Regions from separate parts of the Streptomyces sp. NPDC050528 genome, predicted to be linked through region 1. Evidence: riboswitches for the same ligand, from Rfam matches in the RefSeq annotation. Region 1 holds a riboswitch; the other holds the start of a gene.

Evidence for each region. Region 1 has a riboswitch for glycine ahead of gcvT (glycine cleavage system aminomethyltransferase GcvT). Riboswitches for the same ligand answer to the same signal wherever they lie in the genome.
Region 2: linked by a shared signal. The riboswitch ahead of gcvP (aminomethyl-transferring glycine dehydrogenase) and the one ahead of gcvT (glycine cleavage system aminomethyltransferase GcvT) in region 1 are both predicted to bind glycine.

Annotation. Positions count from the first base shown of each region.
Region 1 covers NZ_JBITHH010000001.1:459,059-462,967, reverse strand. The annotation lists gene glyA (serine hydroxymethyltransferase) at 1-89, opposite strand, end outside; gene gcvH (glycine cleavage system protein GcvH) at 106-483, opposite strand; gene gcvT (glycine cleavage system aminomethyltransferase GcvT) at 604-1,731, opposite strand; glycine riboswitch at 1,886-1,999, opposite strand; gene ACIBK4_RS02200 (AAA family ATPase) at 2,149-2,832, shown strand; gene ACIBK4_RS02195 (enhanced serine sensitivity protein SseB) at 2,897-3,682, shown strand; gene ACIBK4_RS02190 (enhanced serine sensitivity protein SseB C-terminal domain-containing protein) at 3,822-3,909, shown strand, end outside.
Region 2 covers NZ_JBITHH010000007.1:599,242-603,150, reverse strand. The annotation lists gene ACIBK4_RS26645 (MerR family transcriptional regulator) at 1-324, shown strand, start outside; gene ACIBK4_RS26640 (DNA polymerase IV) at 382-2,055, shown strand; gene ACIBK4_RS26635 (PRC-barrel domain-containing protein) at 1,977-2,348, opposite strand; glycine riboswitch at 2,463-2,558, shown strand; gene gcvP (aminomethyl-transferring glycine dehydrogenase) at 2,740-3,909, shown strand, end outside.

The DNA.
Region 1 (3,909 bases):
AGCGTGGACTGCTGCCGGCGCAGTTCGGAGTCGACCGCGGCGGCGATGTCCGGGTCGAGCTCGTGCAGGGGCGTGTTCAGTACAGACATGTGGGTGTACGACTCCTCAGCCGGCGGAAAACGCGGTGTACTCGTCGGCGGAGAGCAGGTCGCCCGGCTCCTCCGCGACGCGCACCTTGAAGAGCCAACCCCCCTCGAAGGGGGCCGAGTTGACCAGCGAGGGGTCGTTCACGACGTCCTCGTTGATCTCGGTGACCTCGCCGCCGACGGGCGAGTACAGGTCGGACACCGACTTCGTCGACTCCAGCTCACCGCAGGACTCGCCCGCGGTCACCGTGGAGCCGACGTCGGGGAGCTGGGCGTAGACGACATCGCCGAGCGCGTTGGCCGCGTACTCGGTGATGCCGACCGTCGAGACGCCGTCCTCGGCGACCGACAGCCACTCGTGCTCCTTGCTGTAGCGCAGCTGCTGGGGGTTGCTCATGGCCTGAATTCTCCTGTACGCGGGGGAGTGCTGATGAATGGGGGACTGCATACGGGCATCGACGGACAGGGCGGTCCGCCCCTGGTCACCCGGATCACAGACGTGACGCTACGACGACTGTCACTTCTCGCGCTTGTAGAACGGCAGCGCCACGACCTCGTACGGCTCGTGACTGCCCCGGATGTCCACGCCGACACCGGTCGTACCCGGCGCCGAGTGCGCGGCGTCGACGTAGGCCATGGCGATGGGCTTGCCCAGGGTGGGGGAGGGGGCGCCGGAGGTGACCTCGCCGATGACCTGGCCGTCGGCGACGACGGGGTACCCGGCGCGCGGGACCCGGCGGCCCTCCGCGACGAGTCCGACGAGGACGCGCGGGGGCTGCGAGGCGGCGCGTTCGGCGGCGGCCTCCAGGGCGCCGCGCCCGACGAAGTCGCCGTCCTTCTCGAACTTCACGACCCGGCCGAGCCCGGCGTCGAAGGGGGTGAGGGAGGTCGACAGCTCGTGGCCGTAGAGCGGCATCCCGGCCTCCAGGCGCAGGGTGTCGCGGCAGGACAGGCCGCACGGGATCAGGCCGACCCGCGCCCCGGCCTCGGTCAGCGCGAGCCACAGCTTCTCCGCGTCGGCGGGGGAGACGAACAGCTCGAAGCCGTCCTCGCCGGTGTAGCCGGTACGGGCGATCAGCGCGGGGACGCCCGCGACCGTACCGGGCAGACCGGCGTAGTACTTCAGGCCGTCGAGGTCGGCGTCGGTGAGCGACTTGAGGATGCCGGGGGACTCGGGACCCTGGACGGCGAGCAGCGCGTAGGCGTCACGGTCGTCGCGGACCACGGCGTCGAAGCCGGCGGCCCGCTCGACCAACGAGTCCAGGACAATCTGGGCGTTGGAGGCGTTGGCGACGACCATGTATTCGGTCTCCGCGAGCCGGTAGACGATGAGGTCGTCGAGGATGCCGCCGTCGGCCCGGCAGATCATGGTGTAGCGGGCGCGGCCGAGGCCCACGGAGGCGATGTTGCCGACGAGGGCGTAGTTGAGGAGCTGGGCGGCCTGCGGTCCGGTGACCGTGATCTCGCCCATGTGGGAGAGGTCGAAGAGGCCGGCCTTCGTGCGGACGGCGAGGTGCTCGTCGCGCTCCGAGCCGTAGCGCAACGGCATGTCCCAGCCGGCGAAGTCGGTCATCGTGGCACCGAGCGAGCGGTGCAGCGCGTCGAGCGCGGTACGGCGCTTCTCAGGGGTGGCAGTACTGCTCATCGGTCGGGTCTCCCAAGGCATGACGGCGAGGTCGTTCCTCCCCATCTGTCATCGGGACCTGAGAGGTTCGCCATGACCGAGCGGGACACGCACGGGCCATGGGTTGCACCTTGGGTGGGACCACCGTCGCCGGCGGTCCGCTTTTCAGATGTGCCTCGCCCGCGCGGTAACGGGGCCTGAGAGATTCAAGGGAGGGACTTGCTCCTTCGGCGCCCCAGGCGTCGTACGACTGACGACGTATGTCTGGGGACTCTCCCGCGCGGATTCAAGCGGCCGGTATGCAGTTAGGCGGGCACATCATCGCACAGGCTTTGTAACAGGCCTGTGGCCGGAAGCGAACGGAACCGCGAGACACCGTGCATTACCTTCTCTTTACGTTCAGTGGGGAGAACCTTTCCTGACCCCGCAGGGAGGACGATCACGGTGACAAGGACCACGGTGTACGCCACGACCTCGGCCGCGGCGCTGCCCAAGCAGCCCTCGGCCCCGGCCAGAGAGGCATGCCCGGCGCGCCCGGTACCCGTCGTCCGCGATCTCCGCGAGCGCGCGGGGCACAGCCCGCACGGTCTCCGCTTCGGCCCCCGCGACCTGGTCGTGGTCACCGGCCTGCCCGGCAGCGGCAAGTCCACGCTGATGCGGCGCGCGGTGGCGGGCGGCGACGGGGTCCGCGTCGACAGCCAGGACACCCGGGACCGCTGGGACGCCCGCATGTCCGGCGCCCTCCCGTACGCGGTCTACCGCCCCCTGGTCCGCCTCGCGCACTACGCCGGACTGCGCCGAGCCCTGCGCTCCGCGTCCGGCGCAGTCGTGCACGACTGCGGTACGCAGACCTGGGTGCGCGGCTGGCTGGCCCGCGCCGCCGGGCGCCGGGGCGGCACGCTGCACCTGGTGTTCCTCGACGTCACCCCGGGCACCGCGCTCGGCGGCCAGCGCGAGCGCGGGCGCGGAGTCTCGCGGTACGCGTTCCTGCGCCACCGCAGGGCGGCCGCCCGCCTGTTGCGCGCGGTGGAGCGCGGTGATCTGCCCCGGGGCGTCGGCTCGGCGGTCCTCCTGGACCGGGACGCGGCGGACGTGCTGCGCCGGATCGACTTCGCGGACTGAACCGCTAGCCTTTTCAGCCACAGCAGGGTTACAGCAGGCGGTTTCACCAGCAGGCGGTAGGTAGATGGACTTCCCGGCGGACTTCCCCGGTCAGGCGTACCCCCACCCGCATCCGCACGGCGGATGGCCGGGCAACGAGCTGGAGGAGGTGCTCTCGGTGTCCCTCGGCATGCCCTCGGCGGGCGGCCGGATCATCGAGGTGCTCGGCCGCAGCTTCATCTGGATCCCGCTGCCCAGCGGCGGCGGCCCGCAGAGCGGCCCCCTGGACCTGCCCACGCTGGAGATCGACGGGCAGGCGTACGTCCCGGTCTTCAGCTCCGAGGAACAGTTCCGCCAGGTCGTCGGCTCGCACCTGTCGTTCACGATCGCGCCCGCGGTGGAGTTCGCCCGCGGGCTGCCCCCGCAGGTCGGCATCGCGGTGAACCCGGACGGCGTGGTCGGCGTACCCCTCCCGCCCCCCGCCGTGGCCGAGCTGTGCCGCATCGGCCGCACCGCCCTCGACGGCCCCACCAGCGGCGGCCGCGTCCGCCTCTTCGAACCCGACTGGCAGGACGACCCGGTCGACTTCCTCGCCGCCGCCTCCGCCGAGTTCGCGGCGATCGGCGTGGTCGCCACGGCCCGCCGCTGCCTCGCCGCCATCGAGACGGCCGACCCCGTGATGTTCGTAGGCGTGGAACTCACCAACTGGGACGGCGACTTGAGAGCGGCCCCCACCGAAGCCCTGGCAAGAGCCCTGGGCCAGTTCACGATCCAGTGGCAGGTCAACCTGGTCCTCCTGGACGTCACCCAGGACCCGGTGGCGGACTGGATGAGGCAGACAGTGCGCCCCTTCTATACACAGGGTCACTGAGGGCGCCCCTTCAGGGGCGCGGGGAACTGCGCACCCAGCCACGACGCACCCGCACTCGCGAACGCACCACGGGCCCCCGCCCCTTGGGCGCTTAAGCTGTTTCCAAACGCAGGCCAACTCAGCAGAAGGGGCGGTACACGTGAGCGCCAGCGGCACAGCGACCGGCCAGGTCGAGCACATGCTGCGCCAGGTGACGCCCGGGCGCTACGACGCCTACGAGGCGCTCC
Region 2 (3,909 bases), on a different contig from region 1:
GTCAAGCGGTTCCTCGACACGGGGGTGTCGCTGCAGAACATCCGTAGCGCCGTCCTGCACCTGAGGGAGTGCGGTTTCCGCGATCTGGAGCGCATGACGCTGATGAGCGACGGCGCCACGGTCTACGAGTGCACCTCGCCGGACGAGGTCCACGCGCTGCTCCAGGGCGGCCAGGGCGTCTTCGGGATCGCCGTGGGAGTCGTGTGGCGGGACGTGGAGAGCGCCCTGTCGCAGCTGCACGGGGAGCGCATCGACACCGGCGAGACGCTCGTCGGGGTCAACCCCGCCGACGAACTGGCCAGGCGGCGCAACCGGGCCGTCTGAGGCCCTCGTAGGAGCCGTAGCGGGGCATTGTCAGTGGCGTAGGGCAGCATCGGAGATGTGAGAACCGCGCCCACGATCCTGCATCTCGACATGGATGCCTTCTTCGCCTCGGCGGAGCAGGCGTCCAAGCCGAGCCTGCGCGGGAAGGCCGTCGTCGTGGGCGGGCTCGGGCCGCGTGGGGTGGTGGCCACCGCGTCGTACGAGGCGCGGGTCTTCGGGGTGAATTCGGCGATGCCCATGGCCCAGGCGCGCCGGCTCGCTCCGAACGCCGCGTATCTCGTGCCGCGCTTCGGGTTCTACCGGTCGATCAGCGAGCAGGTGATGGGGCTGCTGCGGGCGTTGTCGCCGCTGGTGGAACCGCTCAGCCTGGACGAGGCGTTCGTCGACCTGGAGGCCGGGGGAGCGGCCTGGGACGCCGAGTCCGCGCAGCTGACCGGGGCGCGGCTGCGGGCCGACATACGGGCGGTCACGGGGCTCACGGGGTCGGTGGGTCTCGCCGCCTCCAAGATGATCGCGAAGATCGCCTCCGAGCGCGCCAAACCGGACGGGCTCGTGATGATCGAGCCCGGGACCGAGCGGACACTGCTGGGGCCGTTGTCGGTGCGCACGCTGCCGGGGGTCGGGCCGGCTACGGGTGACCATCTGCGGCGGGCCGGGATCACCACGGTCGACGAGATCGCCGAGGCGGGCGAGGACGAACTCGTACGACTGGTCGGCAAGGCGCACGGGCACGCCCTGTACGCGATGGCACTGGCGCACGACGAGCGGCCCGTGGTCGCCGAGCGGGAGACCAAGTCGGTGTCGGTCGAGGACACGTACGACGTGGACATCCACGACCGGATCCGGGTGGGGCTGGAGGTGCAGCGGCTGGCCGACCGGTGTGTACGGCGGCTGCGCGCTGCCGGGCTGTCGGGGCGGACCATCGTGCTGAAGGTGCGGCGGTACGACTTCTCGACGCTGACCCGGTCCGAGACGCTGCGTGGGCCCACGGACGATCCGGGGGTGGTGCGGGAGGCGGCGGCACGGTTGCTGGACTCCGTGGACACGACGGGTGGCGTACGGCTGCTCGGGGTGGGGGTCTCGGGGCTGGCCGACTACACACAGGAGGATCTGTTCGCGCAGGCCGCGGGAGAGCCCGTCCTTCTTGACGAGGAGCACACGGAGGAGGAGCCGGGTGAGGAGCCGGCGGCGCCCGTGGAGCGGCGCTGGCCCGCGGGGCACGATGTGCGTCATGCCGGGTTCGGGCATGGGTGGGTGCAGGGGAGCGGGCTGGGGCGGGTCACCGTCCGGTTTGAGACGCCGGAGGACGTCGGGCCGGGGCGGGTGCGGACGTTCCGGACCGACGATCCGGAGTTGGAGCCGGCGGAACCGTTGCCGTTGGTGACACGGGGGGCGGGGGGCTTGCCTGGGGCGCCTGTGCCGTTGGTGGCGCCGGGCTTCGGTGTTCCGTCGGGTGAGTCGCCGGTGTTGGTGGAGTCGAGTCCCGGTGTTCCACAGGCCGAGCCGCCGTCATCCGACGCGTCCCGTAACGGCCTCACGCCTACTGCGCCCACGCCGTTGGTGGCGACTCACCCCGATGCCCCGTCTGCCGCCTACTCGCCGTCGGAGGCTCGAAGACCCGGCGATGACGAGGGCCCCAGTGACGACCCGGATCAGGTGTCGTCCGATCCCGCCAGTTTGCCGAAGTCGTGGTCCGGGAGGGACGGGGGTGGGGCCACGTCGAGGCCGTAGTGGTGGTAGAGCTGGAGTTCCTGGTCGGGGGAGAGGTGGCGGCCCACTCCGAAGTCGGGGGCGTCCTTGATCAGGGAGCGGTCGAAGGGGATGTGCAGGGTGCCTTCGATCAGTTCGCTGGGCTCCAGGGGGACGAAGGCGTCTCTGGAGAACAGGCCGGTGCGTATGGCCGCCCACTCCGGTACGCCGGTCGCGTCGTCGAGGTAGACCTCGTCGATCGTGCCGATCTTGGCGCCGGTGCGGTCGAACGCCTTGCGGCCGATCAGGTTGCGCGGATCGATATCGGTCTGCACGGGCCCTCCTCCTGGTCGCAACTCATCCGTAGACACTACAAAAGAGCACATTCAGGCCGGTGGCCACTCGAAAGCCCGGCTCCAGTGCTCGCTGGTAGGCTGGCCAGCGGCTGCTGACCCCGCGCGGGAGAGTCCTCCAGACTTCATCGGAGGCGCCGAAGGAGCAACTCCTCCCCGGAATCTCTCAGGCTCACGTACCGCACGGACGAGGTCACTCTGGAAAGCAGGGCGGGTACCGACGAAGGCACTCGCTCTCACCGACGGTGAAAACCGGGTTCCTTCGGGATGCCCGGTGAAGCTCTCAGGTTGAGATGACAGAGGGGGAGGCCGTCCGGGCACCCCACAGCCGTGGTGTCCCTCGAAGGTCGTGTCTGACCAGGAGGCCTCCGCAATGACCGCCCCTCGCATTCCGCTCTCCGAGCTCGAACAGGGCATTCCGTTCGAGCAGCGTCACATCGGCCCCGACCAGGAGGCGCGGGCCAAGATGCTCGCGCAGGTCGGCTACGGCTCGCTCGACGAGCTCACGGCCGCCGCCGTCCCGGACGTGATCAAGAACGCCGACTCCCTCGACCTGCCGGGCGCCCGCACCGAGGCCGAGGTGCTGGCCGAACTGCGCTCCCTCGCGGACCGCAACGAGGTCCTCGGTTCCATGATCGGCCTCGGGTACTACGGGACCTTCACCCCGCCCGTCATCCTGCGCAACGTGATGGAGAACCCGGCTTGGTACACGGCCTACACGCCGTATCAGCCGGAGATCTCCCAGGGGCGGCTCGAAGCGCTGCTGAACTTCCAGACCATGGTCGCCGACCTCACCGGGCTGCCCACCTCCGGTGCCTCCCTGCTCGACGAGGGCACGGCCGCCGCGGAGGCCGTGGCGCTGTCGCGGCGTATGGGCAAGAACAAGAAGGGGCTGTTCCTGGTCGACGCGGACGCGCTGCCGCAGACCATCGCCGTGATCGAGACCCGTGCCGAGCCGGCCGGTGTCGAGGTCGTCGTCGCCGACCTCAGCGAGGGTATCCCGGCGGACATCGCCGAGCGCGAGATCAACGGCGTGCTCGTGCAGTACCCGGGTGCCTCCGGCGCCGTACGCGACATCAAGCCGTTGATCGAGCAGGCGCACGGGCTGGGCGCGCTGGTGACCGTCGCCGCCGATCTGCTCGCGCTGACGCTGCTGAAGTCGCCGGGTGAGTTGGGGGCGGACATCGCGGTCGGTACGACGCAGCGGTTCGGGGTGCCGATGGGCTTCGGCGGGCCGCACGCCGGATACATGGCCGTGCACGAGAAGTTCGCGCGCAGCCTGCCGGGGCGGCTCGTGGGCGTGTCCGTGGATGCCGACGGGCACAAGGCCTACCGGCTTGCTCTGCAGACGCGTGAGCAGCACATCCGTCGGGAGAAGGCCACCAGCAACATCTGTACCGCCCAGGTGCTTCTCGCGGTGATGGCCGGGATGTACGCCGTTTATCACGGGCCCGAGGGGCTCAAGGGCATCGCGCGGCGGACGCATCGGTACGCCACGATCCTTGCTGCCGGGCTCGCTGGTGGTGGTGTCGAGGTCGTGCAC